3 regions of the Modestobacter sp. SYSU DS0875 genome follow, and region 2 is predicted to be linked to each of the others. Evidence: predicted binding sites of a transcription regulator. Region 2 holds the regulator's gene; each other region holds the start of a gene.
What was found. The regulator LexA, encoded in region 2, represses DNA repair genes until DNA is damaged. The targets are predictions, from matches to a motif close to TCGAACANNTGTTCGA.
Positions count from the first base shown of each region.

Region 1 (5,227 bases), on a different contig from region 2:
GCTGCGCGCCGGCCGGAATCGGCTGCGGGGAGCCCTCCACCAGCAGGTCGACGTCCAGCCCGCTGGCGGCGACGTCGGCCACCAGGTCGTCGATCGCCGCGACGTCGGGCTGCGGGGCGAACTCCTGCCCGTCGCCCTCGCGCAGCACGCCGAGCAGCTTGCGCATGTCGGTGAGGGCCTGCCGGCCGGTCGCCGAGATCTGCTCCAGCGCCTCGGTGGCGGCCGCCGGGTCGGCCTGCCCGGCGTACCGGCCGCCGTCGGCCTGGGCGATCACCACCGACAGCGAGTGGGCGACGACGTCGTGCATCTCCCGGGCGATCCGGGCGCGTTCGGCCTGGGCCGCCAGCCGCATCTCCTGCTCGTGCTCCAGCTCCAGCAGCCGGGCGCGCTCCTCCAAGCCGGCCATCCGCTGCATCCGTGCCCGGCGCAGGTCGCCCAGCGCCCACGCGGCGACCACGGAGACGCCGATGGCTCCGGAGACGATGATCAGGGACTGCGGGTCGAACGAACCGGTGTAGTACCGCAGCGCGGCGAGGACGGCGCCGACCAGCCCGATGGCCAGCCCTGCCTTCGACGCCCAGCGGGGTGCGTAGGCGGCCAGCGCGTAGACCATCACCAGTGCGGCGAGGTCCGCGGCGAGCAGGTCGGTGGAGTAGGTCAGCAGCTGGATCAGGCAGAGGACGACGACGGCTGCGGCAGCCGGCACGGGCGCCCGGCGGCGCCAGGCCAGCGGGACGCTCAGCAGGAAGCCGAGGACGAGCCCCGCGTCGCCTGCGTACCCCGCGCCGAGGGCGGTGGTGAACAGGAAGAAGAGCGCCGCAAGCCCGCTGTCGACGGCGAACGGGTGCCGGCGCAGCCAGGCCGCGAGCCGCTCGAGGGCCGTCGGGTCCATGCTGCCGACAGTAGGCAGCGGACGGCGTGTCGTCGTCGTCCTGCGGGGTGAGCCGCGCGTCCACCCGGAGGCGGAGCCCGGTGCGGCCGGGATCAGGCGTTGCCGACGACGGTGATGCCGTCGGGGGTCACGACGAACCGCAGATGGGACAGGTCCGGCGCGTGCGCGTCCGCCTCCAGTTCGTCGGGCCGGTGGGTGTCGCCCACGGCGAGCGTGGTGCACCCGGCGGCGCGGGCGGAGGCGAGCCCGGCGGGCGCGTCCTCGACCGCGAGGCAGCGGGCCGGGTCGAATCCGAGCCGTTGGGCGCCGAGCAGGAACGGGTCGGGGGCGGGCTTGCCGTGCTGGACGTCGTCGAAGGTGACGACCTCCCGCGGCCGGGGCAGCCCGGAGCCGGACAGCCGGGCAGCGAGCAGGGTGCGGGTGCACGAGGTCACGATCGCCACCCGCTCCGGGGGCAGGGCGGTCAGCGCATCGACGGTGCCGGGCAGCACGGCGATGCCCTCTGCGGCCGCCTCGATCTCCAGGTGCTCGATGCGGGCCAGCGCGTCGGCGACCCGCTCGGCGGTCAGCAGCTGCCCGATCACCTGGACAGCCGGGCGGCCGCCCATGCCCAGCTCGGCGAGCACCGCCGGGTCGACGTCGTGCTCGCGGGCCCAGGTGTCCCAGGCGGCCAGCGCACCGCTCATCGAGTCGATCAGCGTGCCGTCCATGTCGAACAGGACGGCGTCGAACGTCCGCCCCGCGAGCGCGTCGACGTCGAGGGAGGTGGTGGTCGGCTCGGGCACGCGGCGATCCTCGCAGCCGCCGTGTGCATTCTGGCGGCGGGCAGCGCGGTGCCGGGTCGGTCAGGACCGACCCGTCCGCAGCGGTGCTGCATCAGGTGAGCAGTGGTCCGATGAGGATCTCGGTGCCGTCGGGCCGGAAGGTGCGCCATCGGCCGTCGGGTTGTCGCTCGACCCGGAACCCGTGGTGGACCTTGGTGTGGTGGCGCTCGCACAGCAGTGCGGAGTTGGTCAGGCTGGTCTCGCCGCCGTGGAGCCAGTGGATGAGGTGGTGCACGTCGCACCACCAGGTCGGGGCACCGCAGCCGGTGAACACGCAGCCCTTGTCGCGGCGCTCGACGGCCCGGCGTAGCCCGGGGGTGACGACCCGGTGGTCCCGCCCCAGGTCCAGCGGCACCCCGTCGGGGCCCATCACGATCCGGGAGATGCTGCCGTCGCAGGCGAGGTACCGGGCACGGGCTGCGGAGATCGACGCCCCGAAACCCGTCTGCGCAGCCCCCGGGCCGGCCGCATCGTCGACCAGGTCCTCCAGGTCCACCCCGACGACCACGTGCGGCTTCACCGTCCGCAGCGTCGGCAGGCCACCCGACGCGAGCTGGTTGTCACACAACTGCACGAACGCGTCGGCGTTCTGCTGCACCCGGGTGCGGGTGTCGCCCATGGGACGGTCGGCCTGCACGTGGGACTCGATCGCCGCCTGCACCTTCTCGCCCCCGACCGCGTCCAGATCGAAGCGGCCGGTGACGCTGCCGTCGGCGTGCTTGACCATCGTGAACCGCCGCCCCTCCGTGGGGTCCGGCTCGGGTCCGTCGGGATCCAGGGCGTCGGTGAACGCCTGCACCGCGGTGACCAGCGACTCGTGCGGCGCACCGGCGGCGATCACCGCCCAGGTCTGGTCGAACTCCGCGAGGTCGATGCCCTGCTCGTGGGCCCGGGCCACCTCACCGGGGCCCACCTTCTCCGCGACCACGTTCACCTGCGCCGCGCTCACCTCACCGGCCGCGAACCCCGCTGCCAGCACCGGAAAGAACTCCAGCGCCCGCCCGGCCCGCACGATCCGCGACGCCTGGGCCGGGGCCAACCGCACGTGTCCGATCATCCACGACCGCATCGACTTCAGCCCGTCGTGCTCCGCGGCCTGCGTGAGCTCGGCGTGCCGAACCGTGCGGGTCAGCTCCGCGTCCAACCGGTTCCGCGCCGCTACCAGCAGAGCCGTCCGATCGAGGGTCTGACCGTTCGTCAGACCGTGCAGGTCCTCGGCCGCCAACGCGTCCAGCGCCGCCGACAGCGGCGACCCGAACAGCTCCTCCAGACCCTCGTCGTCGGGGAGCGTGGCCACCACGTTCGGCGCAGGGGTCTCCAGCGTCATCGAGTCGCTCACGAACACCCCTTCCGTCATTCGAACGTGCGTTCGATCCTATCGCTGAGGCGACGCAGATACCAGGCGAATGTGCAGGTCAGTCGCCTGTCCACAGATCTCGTCAAGAAGTTGACCAGGAGCGGCAGCGGTGCGCCTCTGCTCGCTGCGATGCGCACGCCCACGTCACGGGACGACCGCACTGGTCCCGTTCCGCGGCCGCTCCGCTCCTCACTCGCTGGCGCTCGCTGCGATGCTCACGCCCGCGTCACGGGACGACCGCACTGGTCCCGTTCCGCGGCCGCTCCGCTCCTCACTCGCTGGCGCTCGCTGCGATGCTCACGCCCGCGTCACGGGACGACCGTCACCGGCCAGCGGCCCAGGCGCACGAGCCGCACCGCGACCGAGCCGACCACCCGGTGCCCGGCCTGCTCCGAAGCACCGACGACGACGGCGTCGGCCAGCAGCTGGTCGGCGATCCGGGTCAGCTCGGTGACCGGGTCGCCGTGCGCGGTGCGGTACTCCGCGTCCACGCCGAGCTGCTCGGCCGCCCGCCCCAGCTCTGCCCGCAGCTCGGCGTCCACCTCCGCCGCCGCGTCCCGGACCAGCGCCTGCGCGGTCGGCACCCAGCCCGCCATCGGCGGCACCGCCTCGGTCACGAAGACCGCGATGAGCCGGGACCGCTGCCGCCGGGCGAGCCCCGCCGCGTAGGACGCGGCCCGCAGGGACGTCGGTGACCCGTCGACGCCGACCAGGATCACCCGCGGACCATCGGTCCCCCGCTCGAACGGCCCCACCTCGGTCACGGCGTCATCCAAGCGCACCGACGCGGGTGTCCGGAGGTCAGGCGCTCGCGCGCTGCTCCACCTCAGCGGCCCGGTCCAGGGCGGCGCACTCGGACACGAAGTCGGCCAGGACCCTCCGCAGCGCCACCCCCAGCCGGTCCGAGCGCACGTGCAGCTCGTCGCGCAGCAGCAACGGCAGGCCCGTGGTGGCGGTGCCCGCCACCAGGCGCAGGTCCTCGGCCAGCGCCGCCTGCTCGGCGGCCACCTCGGCCGCGACCACCTCGGCCGGCAGCGGCCGCCCGTCGGCGTCGGCGAGGAAGAGGCAGGTGAAGACCCGGGTCGAGTCGGCGTCCTCCGGCTGCAGCACCGTGAGGACGGTGGTCCCCGCGCCGTCGGGCGGGGTGAGCCGCAGCAGCAGCTGGAACGGGACCCGGTGCACGTAGGTGGCCTGCAGCACGCCGTCCGCGACGGCCCGCTCCCGACTGCTGCAGAATCCGCCGGGCTCCCGGACGACCGGCTGGTCGGGCACCTCCGCGTCGAGGCCGGCTGCCGTGGCGTGCACGAACGGCACGTGCGCGACGTCGACGAAGGCGTCGAGCAGCGGGCCGGCCGGCGCCGAGGTCCGGGCCGGGGGGAGCCAGGCAGCGGTGAACCGCGGGTCGGCGACCTCGGGCACCGGTAGCGGCCGGTCCCGTGGCTCGTCGGGGGCCAGCCAGATCAGCCCGAGCCGCTCGGCCACGCCCCACGCCGGTGGGTCGGCGTGCAGCTCCCCGCCGCGCCGGTGCACGGTCCAGTTCCGCCCCAGCAGCCGTACCTGCACGTACCCGCCTTCGCGCAGCTCGCCGGCGAGCGCGATCGGGTGCCAGGCGTGCTCCAGCGCCGGGTCGAGGTTGCCGAGCACCGGACCGGTCGGCTCGGGCAGCTCGGGCACCTGCTCCGGATCGGGCGCCGGGCGTGAGCCGCCGGCCCGGGGCGGCCGGGCGGCCGTCGTGCGGTCGGGGGCCAGCCACACCCAGCCGTCGCGTTCCTCGACCGCCCACGGCACCGCCAGGTCCGCACGCGGCGGGGGCGCGCCGTGCGGGCCGAGCGCAGGGATGAGGGTGCAGCGGCCCTCGGCGTTGAACTGCCAGCCGTGGTACCCGCACCGCAGCCGGCCGTCGACGACCGTCGCAGTGGTCAGCGGCACCAGCCGGTGCGGGCAGCGGGCGCCCACGGCGGTGACCTCCGCGCCGGGCGCCAGCCGGACGACGACGTACGGCCGGCCGCCCGCGCCCACCGGTAGCGGCGTCGTCCCGACGTCGGACGAGCGTGCCACCGGGTACCAGCCGGCGCCGTCTCCGGCCGTCCCCGGCACCGTCCGCGCGTCCGTGCCCCGACTATCGCCAGCCCAGGAGAACGCCATGTGCCCATG
Region 1 covers NZ_JBJHAH010000034.1:23,536-28,762, forward strand. Annotated here, with positions in the region: gene ACI79Y_RS16975 (sensor histidine kinase) at 1-892, opposite strand, end outside; gene ACI79Y_RS16980 (HAD-IA family hydrolase) at 985-1,677, opposite strand; gene ACI79Y_RS16985 (DUF222 domain-containing protein) at 1,769-3,055, opposite strand; gene ACI79Y_RS16990 (universal stress protein) at 3,382-3,837, opposite strand; gene ACI79Y_RS16995 (Rieske 2Fe-2S domain-containing protein) at 3,875-5,131, opposite strand.
Region 1: ACI79Y_RS16985 (DUF222 domain-containing protein) is a predicted target of LexA. The motif match lies at 3,074-3,089, and genes of this name have one in related genera.

Region 2 (5,227 bases):
GCTCGCCGAGGAGGCCGCGCCGAGCACGCGCTGCACCATCACCGACGCGCGGCTGCCGGAGATCTCCGGCCTGGCCAGCGCCGGGGAGACGCTCCTGGCGATGAACGACGGTGGTGACCGGGCGGAGGTCCACGTCCTCGACACCACCTGCGCCGTCGCGGAGCTGCGGTCGGGGAGCGTCGACCCGTACGACCCCGAGGACCTCGCCCTGGCCGCGGACGGCACGGTGTGGCTGGCCGACATCGGCGACAACAACGCCGCCCGGGAGACCGTCGCGCTGATCGGGTTGCGCCCCGACGGGGGCACCACGCTGACCCGGCTCACCTACCCGGACGGGGCGCACGATGCCGAGGCGCTGCTGCTGGCGCCCGACGGCACGCCGTACCTGGTGACCAAGGAGGTGCTCGGCTCCTCCGGCGTGTACCGCCCGGATGCGCCACTGGCCGACGGGGCCACGGTGCCGATGACCCGGGTGGTCGGGCTGGGCTTCACCCTGACCGGCACGCCGGGTGGGCCGGTCGGCCGCGCGGGGCAGCTGCTGGTGACCGGGGGCGCGGTGTCGGCGGACGGGCAGCGCATCGCCCTGCGCACCTACACCGACGCCTACGTCTGGCCGCTGACCGGTTCCGACGTGGCCGGCGCGCTGTCCGGCGCGCCGGTCCGGATCGCGCTCCCCGACTCACCGCAGGGCGAGGCGATCACCTTCGCGGCGAACAACCGCGACCTGCTGGTCACCAGCGAGGGGCTGCCGGCGCCGGTGACCCTGGTCCCGGTGCCCGGTGAGCCCGCTCCGGGCACCGCCACCGTTGCGACGCCGGACGCGGGGCCCACCGGTGAGCTCGTGACCGCGGCCCCGGGCGTGCCCCCGGTGACGGCCGGGATCATCGCGGCTGGTGTGGCCACCGTCGTCGTCTGGATCGGGGGCAAGGTCCGCCGCCGGCGGGAGTGACCCCCTGCGGGAGTGACCCCCTGCGGGAGTGACCCCCTGAACCCCGCCTGCGGCGGGGCATGCCCAGCCGCAGGCGGTGGCCGGGGTCAGACCCGGCGCAGCACCGTCACGACCCGGCCGAGGACGGTGGCGTCGTCGCCGGGGATCGGCGCATAGGCGGGGTTGTGCGGCAGCAGCCACACGTGCCCGTCGCGGCGCTTGTACGTCTTCACGGTCGCCTCACCGTCGATCATCGCCGCGACGATCTCGCCGTTCTCGGCGGTGGGTTGCTGGCGGACCACCACCCAGTCGCCGTCGCAGATCGCGGCCTCGACCATCGAGTCACCGGTGACCTTGAGCATGAACAGCGTGCCCTCACCGACCAGTTCGCGGGGCAGCGGGAAGACGTCTTCGACCGCCTGCTCCGCCAGCACCGGGCCACCGGCGGCGATGCGGCCCACCAGCGGCACGTAGGTGGGCGCCGGGGCGCCCGCCTCGTCGACGCCACTGGCCGCACCGGCGGCGGCGAGTGCATCGGCCGAGGCGTCGGCACCGACCGTCGCGCCGTGCTCGCCCGGCAGCCGAACGTCCAGTGCGCGCGGCCGGTTGGGGTCGCGGCGCAGCCACCCCTTGCGCTGCAGCACCGAGAGCTGGTGGGCGACCGAGGAGGCGGAGGAGAGGCCGACGGCCTCGCCGATCTCGCGGACCGAGGGCGGGTAGCCCCGGCGTTCGATGGAGTCGCGGATGACCTCCAGCACCCGGCGCTGGCGCTGGGTGAGCCCGTCGCCGGCCTCGCTGCGGTCGGGGAACTCGCGCACGGCCGCGCCGCCGGTGTCCTCGGTGGCCTCCGCCGCCTGCCCGGCCGGGCGCCTGCGTCGGCTCGACCCCTTGCGCTCGTCCGCCGTCCGGCCGTCGACCGCCATGTGTCCTCCTCGTCCGGCTGCGCGCGCAGCTGCCCGGTGGCATCCCGCCTGCCGGGGCGGGGTGGGACGCCGTCGTGGTCTCCCTGCGCACGGTAGCGGCTCGGCGGCTGCGGTTCAAACACGTGTTCGAACACCCGCCGTGTCGGTGCGCTCCTGTCGGTGGCGTGCGGTAGACATCGCACAGACGTTCGAATCGAACAGGCGTTCGAGATCGCACCCGAGGGGTGCCTGCTGTGAGGAGTGCACCGATGGTCATCGCCGAGTACCCGGACACCACCGTCGCCCCGCTCCGCCCGCCGCTCCGGCTGGTCCCGCCGGCGCCCGTCGCGCGGATGGGGTCCGCGGGGCGGGTCGGACCCCGCCCGGCCCGGCGTCCACCGGTGCGTCCCGGTGGGCGGCCGGGGCCCTCGTCGGGGGTCGCGGTGGCGCGGCCCGTCCGTGGTGGCGACTGTGGCCCGCCCCGGGCTGCCGCTCCGTGCCCGTCGGCCGGGGAGTGGGCGGAGCTGCCGCTGCGACTCACCCGCCGCGGCCGGCGCGCGGTGGCGGCACTGTCGGTGGCGGTCGGCCTGGGGGTGGCGGTGGGCACGCTCGCGGTGGTCGCCGACGGGGAGCCCGCGCTGCAGCTGGCCGGCGCCGGCACGGTGGTGGTCCAGCCCGGCGACACGCTCTGGTCGATCGCCGGTGACCTGGCGCCGGACGAGGACCGGCGCGCGGTTGTCGACGCGATCCTCGATCGCAACGACCTCGAGGACGTCGTGCTGCAGCCCGGTCAGGTGCTCGAGCTGCCCTGATGAGGTGCGCCGGGCCCGTCGCCACGGGCCCCGGCTGTGACGCGTGGGTGCGCGAGCGGCGGGCGGGTCAGCTGCGGAACACGACACGCACGACAGGGCTTGCACACCTGTAGGGGTGGCCGTACGGTTCCACCACAACATCTAGTGCTTACACGGGTGTAAGTCGTCCACAGCCGTTCCACACGTTCTCCCCGGGCCATCCACCGGATGTCCCCGGAGCAGTCCACAGGAGCGGTCCACGGGTCGGTGTCCCACGGTGTCACAGCACCGCGGTGATCCCGGCCGCGACACCTCGGGAGGAGGTGGACCGACAGTGCGTTGCCCCTTCTGCCACAACCCCGACAGCCGCGTCATCGACTCGCGCGAGACCGACGAGGGCGCGACCACCCGGCGGCGGCGTTCGTGCCCCGGCTGCGGGCGGCGGTTCACCACCGTCGAGGAGGCGGTCCTCGCCGTCGTGAAGCGCAGCGGCGTGAGCGAACCGTTCACCCGCGCGAAGGTGGTCGCCGGTGTCCGCCGCGCCTGCCAGGGCCGCCCGGTCGACGAGCACCAGCTCGCGCTGCTGGCCCAGCAGGTCGAGGACGCCGTCCGCGCCACCGGGTGTGCCGAGATCCCCAGCCACGAGGTCGGTCTGGCGATCCTGGGCCCGCTGCGCGACCTCGACGAGGTCGCCTACCTCCGCTTCGCCAGCGTCTACCGGAGCTTCAGCTCCGCTGCGGACTTCGAGAAGGAGATCGCCGAGCTGCGGGCCGCCGTGCGCGCCCGAGCCGGTGGGTCACCCGCCGCCGAGGACGGGCCGCCGGGCGCGGCCGCCGGGTCCTGAGGACGCCGCCCCGAACTGTCACACCCCCCGACTAGACAGGTCTCGACGAGGAGACCGCACCGCACCACCCGGCTCCGGCACCCGCCGGCTTCCCCAGCCGCTCCGCCCGCACCGCCGCTCAGCTCGACGCCAGAGCACGAACACCAGGGAGCCCTCGCACGATGACCGAGACAGCCGACCGCCTCGCCACCACCCGGACCCGTCGCAGCCCGAAGGCGCCCACCCGGGGCAAGGGCCTGAAGGTCAAGCGCGTCTTCACCACCGCCGGTGTGCACCCCTACGACGAGGTGGTCTGGGAGCGCCGCGACGTCGTCATGACCAACTGGCGGGACGGCTCGATCAACTTCGAGCAGCGGGGCGTCGAGTTCCCGGCCGAGTGGAGCATCAACGCCACCAACATCGTCACCACCAAGTACTTCCGTGGTGCGGTCGGCAGCCCCCAGCGCGAGACGAGCCTCCGCCAGCTGATCGACCGCGTCGTGCTGACCTACGGTGCGGCCGGCCGCGAGCACGACTACTTCGCCTCCGAGGGCGACGCCGAGATCTTCGAGCACGAGCTCACCTGGATGCTGCTGCACCAGGTCTTCAGCTTCAACTCGCCCGTCTGGTTCAACGTCGGCACCGCCTCGCCGCAGCAGGTCAGCGCCTGCTTCATCCTCGCGGTCGACGACACGATGGACTCGATCCTGAACTGGTACCGCGAGGAGGGCCTGATCTTCAAGGGCGGCTCCGGTGCCGGCCTGAACCTCTCCCGGATCCGCTCCTCCAAGGAGCTGCTCTCCTCCGGTGGCACCGCCTCCGGCCCGGTCTCCTTCATGCGCGGTGCCGACGCCTCGGCGGGCACCATCAAGTCCGGTGGCGCCACCCGCCGCGCGGCGAAGATGGTCGTCCTCGACATCGACCACCCCGACATCGAGGAGTTCATCGAGACCAAGGCGCGCGAGGAGGACAAGATCCGCGCGCTGCGCGACGCCGGCTACGACATGGACCTCGGCGGCAAGGACATCACCAGCGTCCAGTACCAGAACGCCAACAACTCGGTCCGGGTCAACGACGAGTTCATGCGCGCGGTCGAGGAGGGCACCGAGTTCGGTCTGCGGGCCCGCTCCGACGGCTCGGTGATCGAGACCGTCGACGCCCGCGAGCTGTTCGGCAAGGTCACCCAGGCGGCCTGGGAGTGCGCCGACCCGGGCGTCCAGTACGACGACACGATCAACGACTGGCACACCAACCCCGAGACCGGGCGGATCAACGCATCCAACCCCTGCTCGGAGTACATGAGCCTGGACAACAGCTCGTGCAACCTGGCGTCGCTGAACCTCATGAAGTTCCTCAAGGACGACGGCACCTTCGACTCCAAGAACTTCGTCAAGGCCGTCGAGCTGATCATCACCGCGATGGACATCTCGATCTGCTTCGCCGACTTCCCGACCGACCCGATCGGGGAGACCACCCGGGCCTACCGGCAGCTGGGCATCGGCTACGCCAACCTCGGCGCGATGCTGATGGCCACCGGCCACGCCTACGACTCCCGCGGTGGTCAGTCGCTGGCTGCGGCGATCACCTCGCTGATGACCGGCACCGCCTACCGCCGCTCGGCCGAGCTGGCCGGCGTCGTCGGCGCCTACGACGGCTTCGCCCGCAACGCCGACGCCCACGCCCGGGTCATGCGCAAGCACGCCGCGGCGAACGACGCGATCCGCCCGGTCGGTGCCGACGACGCCGACGTGCTCAAGGTCGCCACCCAGCAGTGGCAGGACTG
Region 2 covers NZ_JBJHAH010000001.1:60,447-65,673, forward strand. Annotated here, with positions in the region: gene ACI79Y_RS00280 (hypothetical protein) at 1-949, shown strand, start outside; gene lexA (transcriptional repressor LexA) at 1,036-1,851, opposite strand; gene ACI79Y_RS00290 (LysM peptidoglycan-binding domain-containing protein) at 2,100-2,642, shown strand; gene nrdR (transcriptional regulator NrdR) at 2,956-3,465, shown strand; gene ACI79Y_RS00300 (vitamin B12-dependent ribonucleotide reductase) at 3,627-5,227, shown strand, end outside.

Region 3 (5,227 bases), on a different contig from region 2:
TCGACGAGGACACATGTCGACTCGGTCGCATGCGGACACGGCGACACAAGGGGTGAGGCTAGAAGGGCGGTGGGTCGTCGGTCGGTCCGGAAGGTGGTGGCTCGGGTCCGCCGGGTCGTTGGGTGGGTTGGGGCTCCCGTGGCCGGAGGCCGGGCGGTCGGGTGGTGCGGGTGACGCCGGACGGTGTGGTCACCCGCAACGTGCCGTCGGGGGTCATGGCGAACCGCCAGCCGGGGGCGAAGGTCTTGAGCCGGTGGTGGCTGCGGCACAGGCAGCAGAGGTTGGTGCAGTCGGTGGCGCCGCCTTGGGCGTGGGGGACGACGTGGTCGAGGTCGTGCCAGCCGACGCGTTGGCCGCAGTTGGGGAACCGGCAGCGCCGGTCGCGGGTGGTGACGAAGGCCCGTTGCCGCGCGGTGGGCTCGTAGCGCTCGGTGGGTGGTGGCGGGCCCAGCACCGGGCAGTCGCACGGTTCGTCGGGGTGCTGCGGGCAGCCGCGCTTGGCCAGCCGCGCCAGCTCCGCGGGAGTGATGGTGGCCAGCAGTTCGCCGTCCGGGCCGGTGATCGCGAAGGTGAGCGTGCCGCCGTCGGGGGCGGTGAGGCCCAGCGCACCGACGCGGGCCAGCAGGTCGCGCAGGTGCGCGGCGGTGATCGGCAGCCCGTTCACCTCACCCGGCGTGTTGCCGCCTTCCAGTGCCTCCAAGGCCGCGGTGATGGTGAGGTTCGCGGCCACGAGCGGCAGCCCGTGGTCCGCGGGGCGGAGGATCAGCGCCACGGCCACGAGGGTGCGCAGCTGACCGATCGGCCGGGGGTCCCCGTCGGCCTTGAGCATCCGGGCCAGCTGGTCGAACAGGTCGTGCGCCTGGGCGGCCTGATCGGCGGGCAGGTCCACGGCCAGTACCGCCCGCCCATCAGTGGTCGAGGGGTAGAGGTGCACATCGGCGGTCTTCTCCGCCTCCGCCCGCGCCTCTTCGGCGGCGTCGGCGTCCAGCTGCAGCACCAGTTCGGTGGCGCGCTTCTTCACCGCCGACACCGACAGGTCACTCGCCTCAGCCAGCAGCCGCTCTTCGACGCGGGCGGCGACCTCGGCGGGAGTGGACTTCAGCGCATCCGCCAGCTGCTGCGCCCGCCGCTCGTCCAGCTCCCCGGCCCGCAGGGCGGCGAAGGTGGCCGGGAGCTTGTCCCGCCACACCAGCGCCCGGGTCAGCCGGATCGCCGCCGTCCCCCGCCCTACGTTGAGCGCCGTGGCCAGCTCGGCGGTGAAGAACTCACTCACCTCACCGTCGGCCGGCTGCGCCGTCCACCCCGCCCGTCGCGCACCCGGATGGTCCGGCGGCGGATCAGCCGACCCGGGACGGTCGGCGGCCAGGGCGAGGATGAGCTCGGCTTCGTAGGCGGTGTCCTGGGCGCGGCGCCGCTGCACCCGCTGCAGCTCCTCGGCCAGCTCCTCGTCGGTCAGCCAGGGTGCCGGCAACCGGGAGGGCTCGACGGGGTGCTCGAGAGTCCAGTCGAGGACCAACCCCTCGACCACGCTCGACCCCGACCTCCGCGACATGGCCCGAACATACGTTCGAGGTACGACGTTCTCGCGGCAGCGGCCGTGACCGTGCGGAACTGGACGCCAGTGGCCCCAGGGCAGGAGATCTCTGGGCCACTGGCGTTCGACGGGTGCCCGAGCGGCCAGCGGCGGCGCTACGGTCCCGGCATGCTCGACCACCTGGGGATCCAGGTCGCTGACGTCGAGGCGGCCGTGGCGTTCTACCTGCGGCGTTCGCGCCCATCGGCCTGCGGGAAGCGGTGCGCTTCCCCACCGGCGAGCAGTCGGTCGTCGGCCTGTGCGGCCCCGACGGCGCGCCCGACTTCTGGCTGAGCCCCGCCGACGGCGGGGAGACCCGGGAGCTGCACGTGGGCTTCCGCGCGCCCGACCGGGCCGCCGTCGACGCGGTGCACGACGCCGCCCGCGCGGCGGGCGCTGAGGTGCTGCACGGCGCCGCGTGCGTGGCCCGAGTACCACCCCGGCTACCACGCCGTCTTCCTGCGTGACCCCGACGGGCACAACATCGAGGCCGTCCACCACGGCTGAGGGGTCAGAGCCGTCCACCACGGCTGAGGTCAGGTGCGCGGATGCCAGCGCTTCCAGTGCGCGACCCCGGTCGCCCGCGGCTTGCCGTCCCACAGCAGCGCGACGTCGACGGTCATCGCCGCCTCGTCGGCCGCGGTGACCACCGCGGTCAGCGCCACCGGCTCGGTCAGCGGGGCGGGGCGCAGGAAGCGGACGTCCAGCCCCGCCGTCACGTAGGGCAGCGCGGCGCCGGGCAGCGCACCCCACCCGCGGAGGTCGGCCTCGTGCAGCACCGCCGCCGCGCTGGAGCAGTCCAGCAGCGTGGAGATGATGCCGCCGTTGAGGAACCCCAGCCCGTTGTCGTGCTCCGCCCATGGCAGGAACTCGGCGACCACGCCGTCCTCGGTGGGGAAGCTGGCTAGCTGCAGCCCGCGCTCGTTGGCCGGGCCGCAGCCGAAGCACGTCAGCTCGGGCACGAGCCGCTGCTGGATGCTCACGCGGGACACGCGCCCGGCCTCACAGCCAGTCGGTGCGGCGCAGCGGGGGCTGGTCCCCGCCGGTCTTCTGCAGCAGGACCTGGTTGACGCCCATGTCGCCCTTCTCGAACGCGAGCGCGCTGGCGGCCATGTAGAGCCGCCACACCCGGGCCCGGCCCTCGCTGGTGGCGGCGACGGCGGCGTCCCAGTGCTGCTCGAGGTTGGCCACCCAGGCGCGCAGGGTGAGCGCGTAGTGCTGCCGCAGCGGCTCCACGTCGATCACCTCCAGGTCCCGGGACTCCAGCAGGCCGACCATCTCGCCGAGCCCCAGCAGCTCGCCGTCCGGGAACACGTACCGGGCGATGAAGCTGTCCGGGTTCCACGTCGCCGTCCCGGCGTTCCAGGAGATCGCGTGGTTGAGCAGCCGCCCGCCGGGCCGCAGCAGGCCGCGCAGCTGCGCGACGTACTCCGGCAGCTGGTCCCGGCCGACGTGCTCGGCCATGCCGATGGAGCTGACCGCGTCGAACGGGCCGTCGGTCACCGTGCGGTAGTCCTGCACCCGGATGTCGATGCGGTCGGTGAGCCCGGCGTCCGCGGCCCGCTTGCGGGCCAGCCGCGCCTGCTCCTCCGACAGCGTGATGCCGACGACGTCCACGCCGTAGCGGCCGGCGGCGTGGATCGCCATCGAGCCCCAGCCGCAGCCGACGTCGAGCAGGCGCATGCCCGGTCGCAGCCCCAGCTTGCGGCAGACGAGGTCGAGCTTCGCCTCCTGCGCGGCCTCCAGGCCCGCGTCGGGGGACTCCCAGACCGCGCAGGAGTAGACCATCGACGGGCCGAGCACCAGCTCGTAGAAGTCGTTGCCGACGTCGTAGTGGTGGCTGATCGCCGCGGCGTCCCGGGCTCGGGAGTGGCGCCGACCGGCCCGGCCGAGGTCGGCCTCCTCGGCCGGGGGCGCAGGCTCCGGGCCGATCGCACCGAGCCGCAGCGCGGTGCCGAGCAGAGCCAGCCGTTCGCGCACGGTCGGGGCGGCCATCGGGCCGGTCTCGGCCAGCCGGCCGACGGAACTCAGTGCGGCGAAGGTCGCGAAGACGTCGCCCTCGACGTCGATCTCCCCGGCGACGTAGGCCCGGCCCAGCCCGAGCTGGCCCGGAGACCACGCCAGCCGTCGCAGCGCCCGCCGGGACCGGACGGCGATCACCGGGGCGTCCGGCGGGCCGGCCAGCGATCCGTCCCAGCCGCGCAGCCGCAGCGGCAGCTCTGCCGTCCCCAACACCGCGCCCATCGCTGCTGCCAGCCGATCGGCGACCGTCCTGCGTCCCGTCATCCCCACGCTCCTCGCTCTGGGCGCAGCCGGGCGACCCGTACGGGGAGGCCGGTTGCGCTGACCAACTGTCCCGCGCAACACCGGGCGGGACGTTGATCATCCCTCCGGAGGTCAGGAAGGGGAATCAGGGTCGGCGCCGTGGTCAGCCGGCGGTGTCCTCCGGTGCGGCCAGCGCGACCGAGGTGATCCGGTGGACGGCGAACGTGCGGGTCTCCCCGCGACCCTCGTCGAAGCCCTGCAGGAAGCCCCCCGCCAGCGACACCGGCTGGACCATCCGCTGGCTGCCCGATCCCTGCGCGTCGACGTAGCCCAGCCACACCGGCACCTTCTCGCGCACCGCCTGGGACAGCAGCTCCAGCGTGCTGGCAGTCGTCACCCCCGGCACCTGGCGCACCGGCTCGGTGCGGCGGGCGGCGAGCGCCGCGTCCCCGGCCCGGATCTCGCGCACCGTCCCTGCGACGTCGTCCGCGGACAGCGGGCGCGGCGCGACCGGCGCGGACCCACCGGGGCGCCGGCCGGCCGCGCGCGGCGGCTGGGGAGGCCGGGTCAGCACCGCGCCCCCCGCGTTCTCCCCGGCCGGGGCGTATCCCGCCGCGCGCAGCACGGTGAGCACCTCCTCCGGCGGCAGCCCGCTGACCAGCACCCCGGGCGCGAGGCGGCGCAGCTCGGCGTTCGCCGTCCGCCGGTCGCTGAGCACCTGGGACACCAGGCCGTGGTCGTCGGAGCGGACGTAGCACTCGATGGCGCCGACCCGCAGCCGGCCGTGCTGCCGGGCGACGTCGTCGACGAGGAAGTCCAGCGCCTGCGGCACCGGGGTGCGCGAGACGCGGGTGAAGAGGTCGTGCAGGTCGGTGGCCGACCAGCCGGCGTCCAGCGCGCGGCGGATGCTGCCGTCGCTGACCCGGTAGACCGTCGCCCCGCCGGAGGACTCCACGTCGGCGACGACGGCGAGGGTCGCGGCCAGCTCGGCGACCAGCGGGCCGGGGGCGATGAGCGAGAGGTCCGGCTGGGCGAGCACGTGGTCCAGCGGCTCGGGCAGCAGCCCGCGCATCCCGTCGGCGGCGGCGTCCGCCCCGCGGGTGAGCAGGCCGCGCCCACCCGTGCTGAGCACCCCGCGGACGGCGATGCCCAGCCGCTCGGCCTCGGCCAGCAGCGCCGGCACCGGGGCCAGCCGGTCGGCCCGCCGCGGGGTGCGCCAGCGCAGCAGCGCGACCAGCTCGTCGGCGACCAGACCGCGCCCGGGCGGGAACTCGGCCAGCACGGCCAGCGCCGAGCGGCGCAGCACCGGCGCGGTCTGCCGCACGGCGTCGGGGGAGAGCACGTTGACCGCCTTGCCGGCCACGTCGCGCTGACCGACCAGGGAGAACA
Region 3 covers NZ_JBJHAH010000003.1:139,396-144,622, reverse strand. Annotated here, with positions in the region: gene ACI79Y_RS02660 (DUF222 domain-containing protein) at 59-1,552, opposite strand; gene ACI79Y_RS02655 (hypothetical protein) at 1,795-2,040, shown strand; gene ACI79Y_RS02650 (PaaI family thioesterase) at 2,110-2,535, opposite strand; gene ACI79Y_RS02645 (class I SAM-dependent methyltransferase) at 2,576-3,859, opposite strand; gene ACI79Y_RS02640 (helicase-associated domain-containing protein) at 4,002-5,227, opposite strand, start outside.
Region 3: ACI79Y_RS02660 (DUF222 domain-containing protein) is a predicted target of LexA. The motif match lies at 1,556-1,571, and genes of this name have one in related genera.